DNA from 2 places in the Levilactobacillus sp. genome. Region 1 is predicted to be linked to the other one. Evidence: a T-box and tRNA genes for the amino acid it is inferred to sense, from the RefSeq annotation. Region 1 holds a T-box; the other holds one or more tRNA genes.

Region 1 (6,259 bases):
TTGCGCGTGCGTCTTCACCAACGGACACAATTTCCCCAGACTTTGTGTTCTTGGCGACAACGGAAGGTTCGCGAAGAACGATACCTTTCCCGTCAACGTAGACAATCGTATTGGCGGTACCCAGATCGATCCCAATATTTTTCGTTCCTAATCCGAACAATGTGTTTCATCCCTTCATTGTCAACAAAACTTTAATTGATTTTTATTTTTGTACATTGATAGACGTATTATAACATACCTATCTACGTGAGAACACGTCGTCAATGTCAAGAATACCGAACTTTTAACGAGAAAGAAATAGGAAAACCGGATTTTAATCAGTTTTTAAAGGTTCTGCCGCATTTTCTTCACCGTTGTCCGGTAATTGGCCCGCCTCGCGCAGGCTAAAATAACTGTGAATGCCGATCACAAAGCCGTCCAGCAAGGGAATGCCCATCAGTCGCCCACAATCGGCCAGGCGCTGCATGAAGGCCAGGTCGTTCGGCGACGGTTGTGGGACTCCGCTGGGATGGTTGTGGGCGACCACGATGGCCGCGGCGCCGTTCATCACGGCCAGTTGAAAGATCTCGCGAGGATGGACAGGACAACTATCTAACGTCCCTTGAAAGACCGTTTGCCGGTCAATGATGCGGTGCTTGGCATCGAGGACCAAGACCTCAACGCGTTCCTGCTGCAAATAACGCAGGTCATCCATCAACGCCTGGCCCAACTGGCTGCTAGCCGTCACCTCTCCCAAGATGGGCCGCGGTGCCTGCTGGACCCAGCGTCCCAGGTCGATGGCCGTCAACAGGCTGCGGCGCTGAGAATGGCCGCCAACGTAGGCGCGACACTGGCGGTGACTGGCATAGCGGAGATTCGCCACGCTGTGGAAGTAGCGAAAGAACCGGTCACTCTCCGCGATGTGCGGCAGTCCCAGGCTCTTAAGGACCTGGCCGACCAGTTGGCGTTCATTGTGGATCGTCATTTTTTGTCGTTGCATCTCTCTTCACCCCTCTACGGATTAACTCCGTAAAAAAGGCGAATTTATTCGTCGGTCCCCTTAAAATATTGCCGAACCTCGGAAATAAAGTACAATGACCCCGTCAATAACACCAGGTCATCGGCCGAAATGCTGGCCAGCACCGATTTGAGTGCCGTGGGCCAATCCGGTGCCATGGTGATGCGTTTGTGGCTGGCCACCGCGTCTTCCAGCTCTTTAGGCGTGGCCGCCGCCCGTTTGCCCGGCCCCTGAAACTGCGTCACGACCAGGTGGACTTGGGGGACCTTCATCAAGGTCTTGACCATTTGGGTGTACTGCTTGTCCGCCAGCACAGCCAAAATAATGTAGATGTCGTGACCAGAAAAATGTTGCCGCAACAACTGGGCCATTTCGACCATCGCCGGCTCGTTGTGCGCGCCATCAATGGCAATCAGCGGTTCGTTCGCTAACCGCTCAAACCGACCGGGCCACGTGGTATGTTGGAGGCCCTGGCGAATCTCGGCAATCTTGACGCGGGTCTGCGTTAATTGATGATACGTGATGTAGGCCGTCAAAGCCGTCGCCGCGTTGTCGATTTGATATTGACCTAACAAATCAATCTGTAGCCGCCGCCAGCGATGATCGCCCCAGGCGTAGTCAAAGCGTTCGCCCCATTCGTGCTCGGGCCGGTTGGTCACCCGAAAGTCGCGGTCCAGTGCCCGAACCTGGGTGTCATTGGCCGCGGCCGTTTGGTCCATCACCGCCAGCGCATCAGGCGTTAAACGACCACAAACGACCGGGACGCCGGGCTTGATGATGCCAGCCTTTTGCGCCGCAATCTTGGGAATCGTGTCCCCCAAGATCTTCATGTGATCCATGCCAATCGTGGTAATGACGGACACGGCCGGCGTAATGATGTTGGTCGAATCATACTTGCCGCCCAACCCGACCTCGACCACGACCACATCGACCGGATGGGCCGCAAAGTAGCTGAACATCAAGGCGGTGTCGATTTCAAATTCTGTCGGTCCCTCTGGCCCTAATTGCGCGTCCAGTTGGGCCACGATGGGTTCAATGTGCTGTACGTCGGCCAATAAATCGGCGTCACTGATGGGCTCACCATTTACGCTGATCCGCTCGTTGAAGCGGGTAATGAACGGCGAGGTAAAGGTCCCCACCGTTGCCCCTTCGGCTAAAAACAGGTCGCGCAAGAAGGCCACCGTGGAGCCCTTGCCGTTGGTCCCGGCGACGTGAATCATCTTGAGTTGGTCCTGGGGATTACCCAGCAAGGCCATGAACTCCCGCATGCGGGTCAGCGTCGGCTTCTTCTTGAAGCGGTCGCGCCCGTGAATAAACTGTAATGCCTCGGCATACGTTTTTATCAATTTGAAAACCTCCCGGATAGTCACTGCCTCCCAGTTTAGCAGATTCCCCCAGTCATTGCCTAGCTTTTGTGGGGGATTTTTCCTGGCGGCTGGCAACCTTGGTGGGTACTGGCCGCCCTACCGGAACTGCGGTCATCCCTCTTGCCGCTCCTTTTCCCACGAGACCTGTTCCCAAACCACAATGTCCAACGCCAACCCAAAAAGCGGCACCCCAACCATCACTGGTCAGAGTTCCGCTTTGTTTAAAAATTCAGTTGTTAAAGTTGGGCCTTAATGTCGGCCAACCGTTGCTTGGTAGCGGCCAACTTCTTTTCGTTGTCGGCTTGCTTCTCGCGTTCGGCGTTGACCACGTCTTCTGGGGCGTTGGCCACGAAGCGTTCGTTGCCTAACTTCTTGGTTGCCCGTTCAACTTCAGACGTGAACTTGGCAACTTCCTTGTCCAGACGCTTGGCTTCGTCGTTTAAGTCGACCAATTCGGCCAGTGGCACTGAGACTTCGGCGCCGGTGATGACCGCCGTCATGGCTAACTTCGGAGCGACCAGGTCGGCACCAATTTGCAAGTTCTTCGGGTGAACGAACCGGTCGATGTAGTCGCGGTTGGTCTCGAAGACGTGTTGCAGCTTGTCGTCACTGGACTTGATCTGCAAGTCGATTGGCGTGGACATTGGCGCGTTGGCTTCGGCCCGAATGTTCCGCACGGCCTTGATCAAGTCAATCAGACTGGTCATATCCGTTTCCGCCGTTGGGTTGTCAAATTCTGGGTGGTCGACTGGGTAAGCCGCCGTTACCAGTGACTTGCCGTCATGCGGCATAGCTTGCCAAATGGCTTCCGTCACGAATGGCATGATCGGTTGTAACAGGCGCAGGGTCTGATCAAGCACGTAGGCCAGCAGATCTTGCTTAGTGGCCTTAGCCACCGCGTCATCACCGTTCAAGACTTCCTTACTCATTTCGATGTACCAGTCACAGAAGTCGTTCCAAATGAAGTTGTACAGGGAACGGCCGGCTTCACCGAATTCAAACTTGTCAAACATTTCCGTGACGTGCTTGACCGTGTCGTTTAAGCGACTCAAGATCCATTTGTCAGTCAGGTCCCACTTGTCAGCAGCGGGGACGACCGGCTTGGTGTTGTCACCCAGGTTCATGATAACAAACCGGCTGGCGTTCCAGATCTTGTTGATGAAGTTCCAGGCCGCATCCATCTTGTCGTAGCTGAACCGCACGTCTTGGCCCGCCGTGGAGCCGGTGGACAAGAACCACCGCAGCGCGTCGGCACCGTACTTGTCAATGACATCCATCGGGTCAATCCCGTTGCCCAAAGACTTACTCATCTTGCGCCCATCTTCGGCCCGAATCAAGCCATGCAAGAGAACGTGTTTGAACGGCCGCTTGCCGGTGAATTCCAGGCTTTGGAAGATCATCCGGGAAACCCAGAAGAAGATGATGTCATAACCGGTGACCAACGTGTCGGTTGGGAAGTAGCGTTTGAAATCAGCGCTATCTTCATTTGGCCACCCCATCGTGGAGAATGGCCACAGCGCACTGGAGAACCAGGTATCCAAAACGTCAGGGTCTTGTTCCCAGTTTTCAATGTCTTTCGGCGCTTCTTCGTTGACGTAAACTTCGCCGGTCTTCTTGTTGTACCAGGCTGGAATCCGGTGGCCCCACCAGAGTTGCCGGGAAATAACCCAGTCGTGGACGTTTTCCATCCATTGCGTGAAGGTGTGTTCAAAGCGTTCTGGCACGAAGTCAACCGCATCGTCGCCTTGTTGGTTCTTGATGGCGGCTTCGGCCAACGGCTTCATTTTCACGAACCATTGCGTGGATAACCGGGCTTCGACTTGGACCCCGGTCCGTTCGGAATGCCCAACGGAGTGGACGATGGGGTCGACCTTCAACAGTAAGCCTTGGTCATCCAAGTCAGCAACCATGGCCTTGCGGGCGTCAAACCGGTCCATGCCAGCGTACTTGCCGGCCTTTTCGTTCATGGATGCGTCTTCGTTCATGGTGTTGATCCGTTCCAGGTTGTGCCGGTTACCGACTAAGAAGTCGTTCGGGTCATGGGCGGGCGTGATCTTTACCATCCCTGTCCCAAAGTTGATGTCAACATATTGGTCAGCGATGATTGGAATCTTGCGGTTAGCCAGTGGCAAGATGACTTCCTTGCCGACTAAGTCCTTGTAACGCTCGTCGTCCGGGTTGACCGCCACGGCCGTGTCCCCCATCATGGTTTCAGGACGCGTCGTCGCAATTTCAATGTAGTGCTTGCCATTAAACGTGTAATCTGGGTCAGCAAATGGGTACTTCACGTGGTAGAAGGCCCCTTTGTCGTCTTGGTGAATAACTTCGATATCAGACAGGGCTGTCCGCGCTTGCGGATCCCAGTTGATGATGTATTCGCCCCGGTAAATGAGCCCCTTCTTGTACAAGGCCACGAAGACTTTCTTGACCGCGTCAGACAGGCCGTCATCCAGTGTGAACCGCTCGCGGGAGTAGTCCATGGATAAGCCCATCTTGGCCCACTGCTTGTGAATCGTTGCGGCGTACTCGTCCTTCCATTCCCAAACCTTGTCGACAAATTTTTCTCGGCCGAGGTCATAACGGGTAACGCCTTGTTCCCGCAAACGGGCTTCCACCTTGGCTTGCGTGGCGATTCCGGCATGGTCCATCCCTGGTACCCATAACGTGTCGAAGCCCTGCATCCGCTTTTGCCGGATGATCATGTCTTGGAGCGTCGTGTCCCAGGCATGGCCTAAATGCAACTTACCCGTGACATTCGGCGGCGGCAATACGATAGAATACGGGGTCGCCTTTTTGTCCCCACTGGGTTTGAACACATCTTCATCGAGCCAAGTCTGGTACCGACCCGCTTCAACGGCGGTCGGATCATACTTGGTCGGCATATCAATTTGCTTGTCTGCCATGTAAATCAATTCCTTTCTTGACTAGGGAAGCGACCGGTCTAGGTGTACAAAAAAGACTCCCCATCCTAAAAATTAGGACGAAGAGTCTTCGCGGTACCACCTAAATTGGGCGTTCATGCCCCACTTAACTTCTTTGTTAACGGAGAGTGCTCCGGTTCGGGCTTACTATCGGTTCAGCCCAACAGCTCACAAGCTACGTTCACGTGAGAATCTCACCAGGCTTCCACCAATCCCCGGCTCTCTTCAACAGACCGCTTCACGCTACTGACTTGCTCAATGCTACTTTCACAGTTTACGCAATTTCCGACTAAAGGTCAACACGTTTGACCAACTTTTCCAGGGCATCAATGGCCGCCAGATAGTCAGGTTCGTCAGTTTGTTCAGTCACGATTTGCCGGTAAACAATCTTACCCGTGTCATCAATGATCCAAATCGACCGGGCCAAATTACCCAAGTTCGGGACGTACAGCCCCATTTCGTAGCCAAACGACAATTCTTCGTCTGACAACAAATCAACGTTTTCCACGCCTTGAGCCGCGCACCAGCCCGTTTGTTCCGCAATCGAGTTGTTCGAGATCGTCGCAAACCGCGCATCTGGATAGTGGTCCGCCTGCTGGGTGAACTTTCGCGTTTGAATGGTACATACTGGTGTATCCAGGTCCGGAACCACGCTAATCAAGGTCACTTTGCCAATCAAGTTAGCCGTCTTGACCTTCTTATTTTCCTGATCGAATACCTTAAACTTTGGTAACTGATCCCCTACTTCTGGCAACGTACCAGATAAGGAGAATGTATCGCCGAGTCGTGTGACTTCCACGCAGATCAACCCCTTCAGTTATTTATCGGCTCTCACCGACTAATTGCTTTAATTATCGCGCAACTCCAGGGGTAATGACAAGCATTTTGCCATAAAATTGTGAAAAACTCTGGTGGCTTACTCCCACGCTTGCGGGGAATACCTAGTGGCTTACTCCGAGGACCTGTACGTCAAG
Region 2 (6,259 bases), on a different contig from region 1:
TCCTTTTCGATCGCAGCCAAAATGATATTGGCCTCACGCCGATTAATGGTACCAGCCTCAAATAGGCTCCGCACAACGGCCAAGCCATCGTGGCGGGTAATGTGATCACCCACCGCGCTGACGAGTGAATCGATGAAATCCAGGTTGTCTAGCAACTTGACCTTTTCGATTCGAATGTACCCGCCGCCCCCGCGTTTACTCTCCACGACATAGCCGTCTTGAATCGTAAAACGGGTCTTGATCACGTAATTGATCTGGGAAGGTACCACGTTGAACTGATCAGCGATTTCCGCGCGCCGGATCTCCACCTGCTGAGACTCAGCCAAAATCTGCTTGAGGTAAGACTCAATAATATCTGAAATATTTTGATTCTCCATTATCGTCCCCCCTTCGGTGCAGTTCTTCTGACTAATGTTGACTAATATTATACGAACTTTCCATGAAAATGCAACGGATTAGACCGCGATTTCTTCGGAAGTCCTGGAAGATAAGCATACCAAAAAAACGGCCGACTTCCAAACGATTAGTAAGGAGGTCGGCCGTTAAACAGCTTTTATGTAATTTCGGGATAAAAAAATCGGGAAGACAAGATTTGAACTTGCGACCCCCACGTCCCGAACGTGGTGCTCTACCAAGCTGAGCTACTTCCCGAAATAGCCCGCTGACAAATGTCAGTTAATCGGGAAGACAGGATTCGAACCTGCGACCCCCTGGTCCCAAACCAGGTGCTCTACCAAGCTGAGCTACTTCCCGAAAAGCACTTATGCGGTAAACATAAGTAACAAAAATGCACCCAGTAGGAGTCGAACCTACAACCTTCTGATTCGTAGTCAGACACTCTATCCAGTTGCGCTATGGGTGCATAATGATTATTCAATTAAATGCCGAGGACCGGGATCGAACCGGTACGGTCATCACTGACCGCAGGATTTTAAGTCCTGTGCGTCTGCCAATTCCGCCACCCCGGCAAAAGGGCAAAAGCGGAAGACGGGATTCGAACCCGCGACCCCCACCATGGCAAGGTGATGTTCTACCACTGAACTACTTCCGCAAATTGGCTATTAAATTAATGGAGCCATGCCGACTAGAGGATTCGAACCTCCGACCTCCTCATTACTAGTGAGATGCTCTGCCAACTGAGCTAAGTCGGCAAAATATTTTTAAAATATTTTGCAATATTTAGTTATGCAGGTGAAGGGACTCGAACCCCCACGTCATAAGACACTAGAACCTAAATCTAGCGCGTCTGCCAGTTCCGCCACACCTGCAACGTTGGCGAACTAACCGCCAGGGACCTTGGTCCCGATGGAGGATACAGGGCTCGAACCTGTGACCCTCTGCTTGTAAGGCAGACGCTCTCCCAACTGAGCTAATCCTCCATGGACTTTCAAATGAGAAACAATGTCCTCGTTTGAAACAACTATTATAATTTACCATGCCGAGCAAATGATGTCAACAACTTTTTTGAAATCTTTTTGAATAAATATTCGTTAGCTGAATAACTACTCGGTAAGCAACAAATAATATTCTAACCTACTAGCGAAGAAAAAGCCAGCCTTTTTTCAAAATAATTTGAATTTTTCATTCACGACGATGCGCGGTGACTCCGGTAGCAGCCTCTTTTGGCTGTCGGAATTAACCAACAAAAACTATTTTATACGAAGGACCCAGACGCGTCAATAAGAAATTTCAAAAATATTCAAAAAAATGAGTTTTTACCTAAAATTCTTTTGTCCCCCTGACTGGGTTTCCGCTTAGCCTCCCTGGTCAGGGGCAAATAAAAAGGCCAGGACATCTGCCCTGACCCGCGTTCTCTCTCGGTCACTATTGTCAGTAATTGAAAGAGACTTGTTTCAATGTTGATTTATTTACATACGTTGACTGCCAAGATACCCATTCCCCTAGCAAGTAAACTAGGATCAAGCACCAACTTTAACTAGCCGAAACGTGTGTCCAAGGGCAGTCGGTTCCGCTTAACCCTGCTACCCAAATTATCCAGGTTCGGGATAATCCGGGTAGCAGCCTTAATGCTCGCCGACTAACCGCCTTTGAGCCCACTCTCAACTATTTGGTAATCTTGGTCACACCGCCCATGTAAGGCACCAGGACGTCTGGAATCGTCACAGAGCCATCGGCGTTTTGATAGTTTTCCAAGATAGCGGCAACGGTCCGGCCAACCGCCAAGCCAGAGCCGTTCAAAGCGTGCACGTATTGCAGCTTGCCGTTGTCGTCGCGATATTGGATGTGCGCCCGACGTGCTTGGAAGTCCGTGGTGTTGGAGCAGCTGGAAATTTCCCGGTAGGTGTTTTGTTCTGGGAACCAGACTTCCAAATCATGCGTCATCGCCGCCGTAAAGCTCATGTCACTGGTCGTCAGGGTAATCACGTGGTAAGCCAGTCCTAACTTCTGTAAGAGGCTCTCAGCGTGCTTCGTCAAGGCTTCCAGTTCATCCCAGGAGTTTTCTGGTTTACAGAACTTGACCATTTCGACCTTGTTGAATTGGTGCAAGCGAATCAAGCCCCGGGTATCGCGACCGGCACTGCCGGCTTCGGACCGGAACGCTGGCGTCAAGGCCGTGAACCAAACTGGCAGGTCCTCTTCAGGAATCACTTCGTCGCGGTAGTAGTTGACCAGAGGGACTTCGGCCGTTGGAATCAAGGTCATATCTTCATCACGGAGTTGGTAAACATCTTCCTTGAACTTAGGGAATTGACCGGTACCGTACATGGAATCGTCGTTCACGATGTAAGGTGGCAAGACTTCCTTGAAGCCCGCCTTGGTGTTTTCATCCAAGAAGAAGTTGTAAACGGCCCGTTCCAACCGGGCGCCTAAGCCCAGGTAGTACAGGTAACGGCTCCCGGAAACCTTGGCCCCGGCTTCAAAGTCCAAGATGCCCAGGTCTTCCCCGAGTTCATAGTGGGCCTTAGGCGTAAAGTCCATGTTTGGCTTCTCGCCCCACTGCCGCAATTCCACGCTACCGTCTTCGGTCAATCCAACGGGCACGTTGTCGTTGGGAATGTTAGGCAAATGGGCCGCCGCATCGTGGACCTGGGCCTTTAACGTATCCAGTTGGGCATCAATGTCCTTGATCTCCCCACTGACCTGCCGCATTTCGGTGATCTTGTCGTTGGCATCTTGCTTGTTGCGCTTCAGTTGAGAAATTTCGTCAGACACCGTGTTGCGTTGGGCCTTCATGGTTTCGCTCTTGACGATCAGTTCCCGCCGCTTGGCATCCAAGGCCAACAAACTGTCGATATCAGCGGGATCCACCCCCCGCGTGGCTAATTTTTCTTTGATAAAATCTGGTTCTTGGCGAATCAATTTTAAATCTAACATGCTGTTTTCTCCTCTCTTTTTTCGCGGATGGTACAAAAAAGGCCTCCGTCACATGGGACGAAGACCTTCGCGGTACCACCCAAGTTCGTAACTGGCGACCCAGTTACACCCTTGAACATGATAACGGTTTGCACCGTGCGGCATTACCCGCCCACGAATTCTCGTGCTGGAATCTTCGACGTCGCGGTTTGCAGCATCCCCCGCTTCTCTGGCCGTCTACTAAATAGGCACAACGTGTTTTTGATTAATCTCATCATACCGCATTTCTCGGCAGATAACAATTACTAACTATAGTTTCTGGCAACACTCCGCCTTACCGTTGCGCTAGCGGAAACCAGTGCCTGCGGCTGCCAGGGATTCTGCCTGCTATGGGGACCGCCTGCAGCCCAGAAGCGGGCTTCCGGCTCGCTTTGAAGCCTGGCATAACCCGCCAGTCTCCAAAGTCGTCCCACGCACTAACCTGGCAAGCAACGCCAGGTAACTGCGTCGACACAGCTGGCGCCACCCCTGGCCTCCTCCGGCAGATTGTCCGTTGCATCAACCAAGATGACTGCCAACAGTTCGTCCGCACTCAGCTAGTAGTGGTGACTATCACCACCGTAGCCGAGAGTGGAGCGAAAGTTGTGCTCAGCCGTGGGAGTTCCCTTAGCGGTGTTCTTGGCCGCTTAGGGAACTGGCGTCTTTGAGACGCGAACTGTCGGCTCAAAGCGAGGGCGAGACCGCTCTTTGGCTCGACTGGTCCGCCCACCGCGTTCCAGCACAACTTTCGCGCAACGGTAGGCGGCCAGCCCCGGCCACGTTGCCACTAAAACCTAGAGTGAGGCGATCTTTTCGTCGATGAGTTGGAGCACTTGCTTGCGGGCTGCGGGGTCTTCCACGAAGTCCAGCTTGTCGCCGTCGATTTGCATCTTAGGGGACTTGTCGTAAGCGTTGTACCAATCCACGTAACGTTGGTCCAGTTCTTGGTAGTACTTGTACAGGCTCGGATCGTGATCGATTTGTTCGTATGAACGCCCACGCTTCTTGATGCGTTCCAACATCGTTTCAAACGAAATGTTGATGTGGATCAATAAGTCGGGGTTCTTCTTGTGCGTGGCGTCTGGTAATTCTTGCATCATGTTAGCCAGTAAGGAATCGTAAATGTCGACTTCCGTACTAGTAGCCCGGCCCAAGTCGGCGTTCAAGTGAAAGAGCAAGGAATCTTCAAAGATTGACCGATCCAAGACACTTTCATCGTCGGCGTTGGCAGCCTTGATGCTGTCCAGCCGCTTGTTTAAGAAGTAAATTTGTAACAAGAAAGCATACTTCTGCGGGTTCTGGTAGAACAGTGGCAAGATCTTGTTGTCATCCACTGATTCGTAAAATGCTGGTTTGTTTAAGTGTTCGGCTAACAAAGTGGTTAAACTCGTTTTGCCAGCGCCAATAGTTCCCGATAATACAAGCATGCAATCTTCTCCTTTAAATACACCGGGTCCGTGACCGCAGCCACCGGAACCCCCTATCTCTACGTAAACTGGGTCCGGTAGGCATTTGCGCCACTGACCCCGTCCAAAAATTCAACACCACATATTGTACCAACCTCCCGGATAAAAGACAATATGTCGTGGCCATTTTCTTAATCTCACTGGGCACAAAACGACGTCCAAGCCGGAAGTGTCCAGCTTAGACGCCGTCAATTTTTATTTAAAATTTCGTGTGCCCACACTTAATTTCAGATAATCGTTTGTCACAACACTACTTGTTTTCCTTCAGCGTCCCATCGCGGTGCACTGGGGAAACGTCGACTTCACTCAGTGGAATCAACTTAGTGTGCTTCTTGATCTTGTAGCCAATGTAGAGGATCAAGACCAGTGGCACACTAATGTAAGTGACCAGCACTTGTTCCCAGTTACCTGAGAAGAAGGATTGTGGGTCTTGCCCAACAATGACGGCCACACACAGTGCCAAGGCTAAGATTGGGCCAACTGGGAACCACTTTGCATGGTAACTCAGTTCGGACAACTTGTGCCCTTGCTTGATGAATGCGCGGCGGAACCGGTAATGCGATAAGGCAATACCGAACCAAGCAATGAAGCCGGTTAAACCACTCGCAGCAACCAACCACATGTAAATTTCTGGACCGGCAATACTACTGATGAAGGTCAATGCGGCAACAATGGTCGTGGCGAACAAGGCAGGATAAGGAATCCCATTCTTCCCAGTCCGTTCAAACAACCGTGGGGCGTAACCTTCCTTAGACAAGGAGTACAACATCCGCGTGGAAGCGTACATCCCGGAGTTAGCGGCGGAAATGACTGACGTCAAGATAACCGCGTTCATGACACTAGCGGCAGCGGCCAAGCCGGCACGCTGGAAGACCAACGTGAAGGGACTGATGGCGATGTCACTGGCAGATGAACCCAACAGGTCCTTACTGGTGTAAGGTAAGACAGCGGCGATAACAAAGATGGCTAAGATGTAGAATAAAATGATTCGCCAGAAAACAGAATTGATTGCCTTAGGAACACTGTGTGCAGGATCTTCAGATTCACCAGCCGTAATCCCGACTAATTCAGTTCCTTGGAACGAGAACCCGGCAACCACGAACACACTCAAAATGGCAGGGAAGCCACCAACGAATGGCGCCTTCTTGTAGGTGAAGTTACCTAAGCCAGTGGCGTGACCACCCATGATGCCCACGATGGTCATCAACCCAACGGCCAAGAAGATAAAGATCGTAACGACCTTGATCAACGACATCCAAAATTCCGTTTCACCGAAAGCTTGGACGGCTAGGGCGTTGATGATAAAGACGACGGCCAAGGCCACGGCACTCCAGATCCAACTTGGGACCCCGGGTAACCAGAACTTCATGACTAACGCAGCGGTCGAAATGTCGACGGCCACGGTGATGGCCCAATTGAACCAGTAGTTCCAGCCCATC

What was found. The T-box of region 1 lies ahead of LKH74_RS10140 (valine--tRNA ligase). A T-box ahead of a tRNA ligase gene usually reads a tRNA of that ligase, here a tRNA-Val.
Region 2: it encodes a tRNA-Val, which carries the amino acid that the T-box ahead of LKH74_RS10140 (valine--tRNA ligase) is inferred to sense. The anticodon was not compared.

What each region holds. Positions count from the first base shown of each region.
Region 1 is NZ_JALCJA010000005.1:290,246-296,504, reverse strand. Features, by position in the region: gene LKH74_RS10155 (rod shape-determining protein) at 1-160, opposite strand, end outside; gene LKH74_RS10150 (JAB domain-containing protein) at 314-979, opposite strand; gene LKH74_RS10145 (bifunctional folylpolyglutamate synthase/dihydrofolate synthase) at 1,024-2,343, opposite strand; gene LKH74_RS10140 (valine--tRNA ligase) at 2,601-5,267, opposite strand; T-box leader at 5,338-5,553, opposite strand; gene tpx (thiol peroxidase) at 5,575-6,084, opposite strand.
Region 2 is NZ_JALCJA010000004.1:250,185-256,443, reverse strand. Features, by position in the region: gene LKH74_RS08115 (CtsR family transcriptional regulator) at 1-377, opposite strand, end outside; tRNA gene LKH74_RS08110 (tRNA-Pro) at 578-651, opposite strand; tRNA gene LKH74_RS08105 (tRNA-Pro) at 680-753, opposite strand; tRNA gene LKH74_RS08100 (tRNA-Arg) at 789-862, opposite strand; tRNA gene LKH74_RS08095 (tRNA-Leu) at 883-968, opposite strand; tRNA gene LKH74_RS08090 (tRNA-Gly) at 980-1,051, opposite strand; tRNA gene LKH74_RS08085 (tRNA-Thr) at 1,079-1,151, opposite strand; tRNA gene LKH74_RS08080 (tRNA-Leu) at 1,187-1,268, opposite strand; tRNA gene LKH74_RS08075 (tRNA-Val) at 1,307-1,379, opposite strand; gene serS (serine--tRNA ligase) at 2,065-3,336, opposite strand; gene LKH74_RS08065 (deoxynucleoside kinase) at 4,149-4,781, opposite strand; gene LKH74_RS08060 (amino acid permease) at 5,071-6,259, opposite strand, start outside.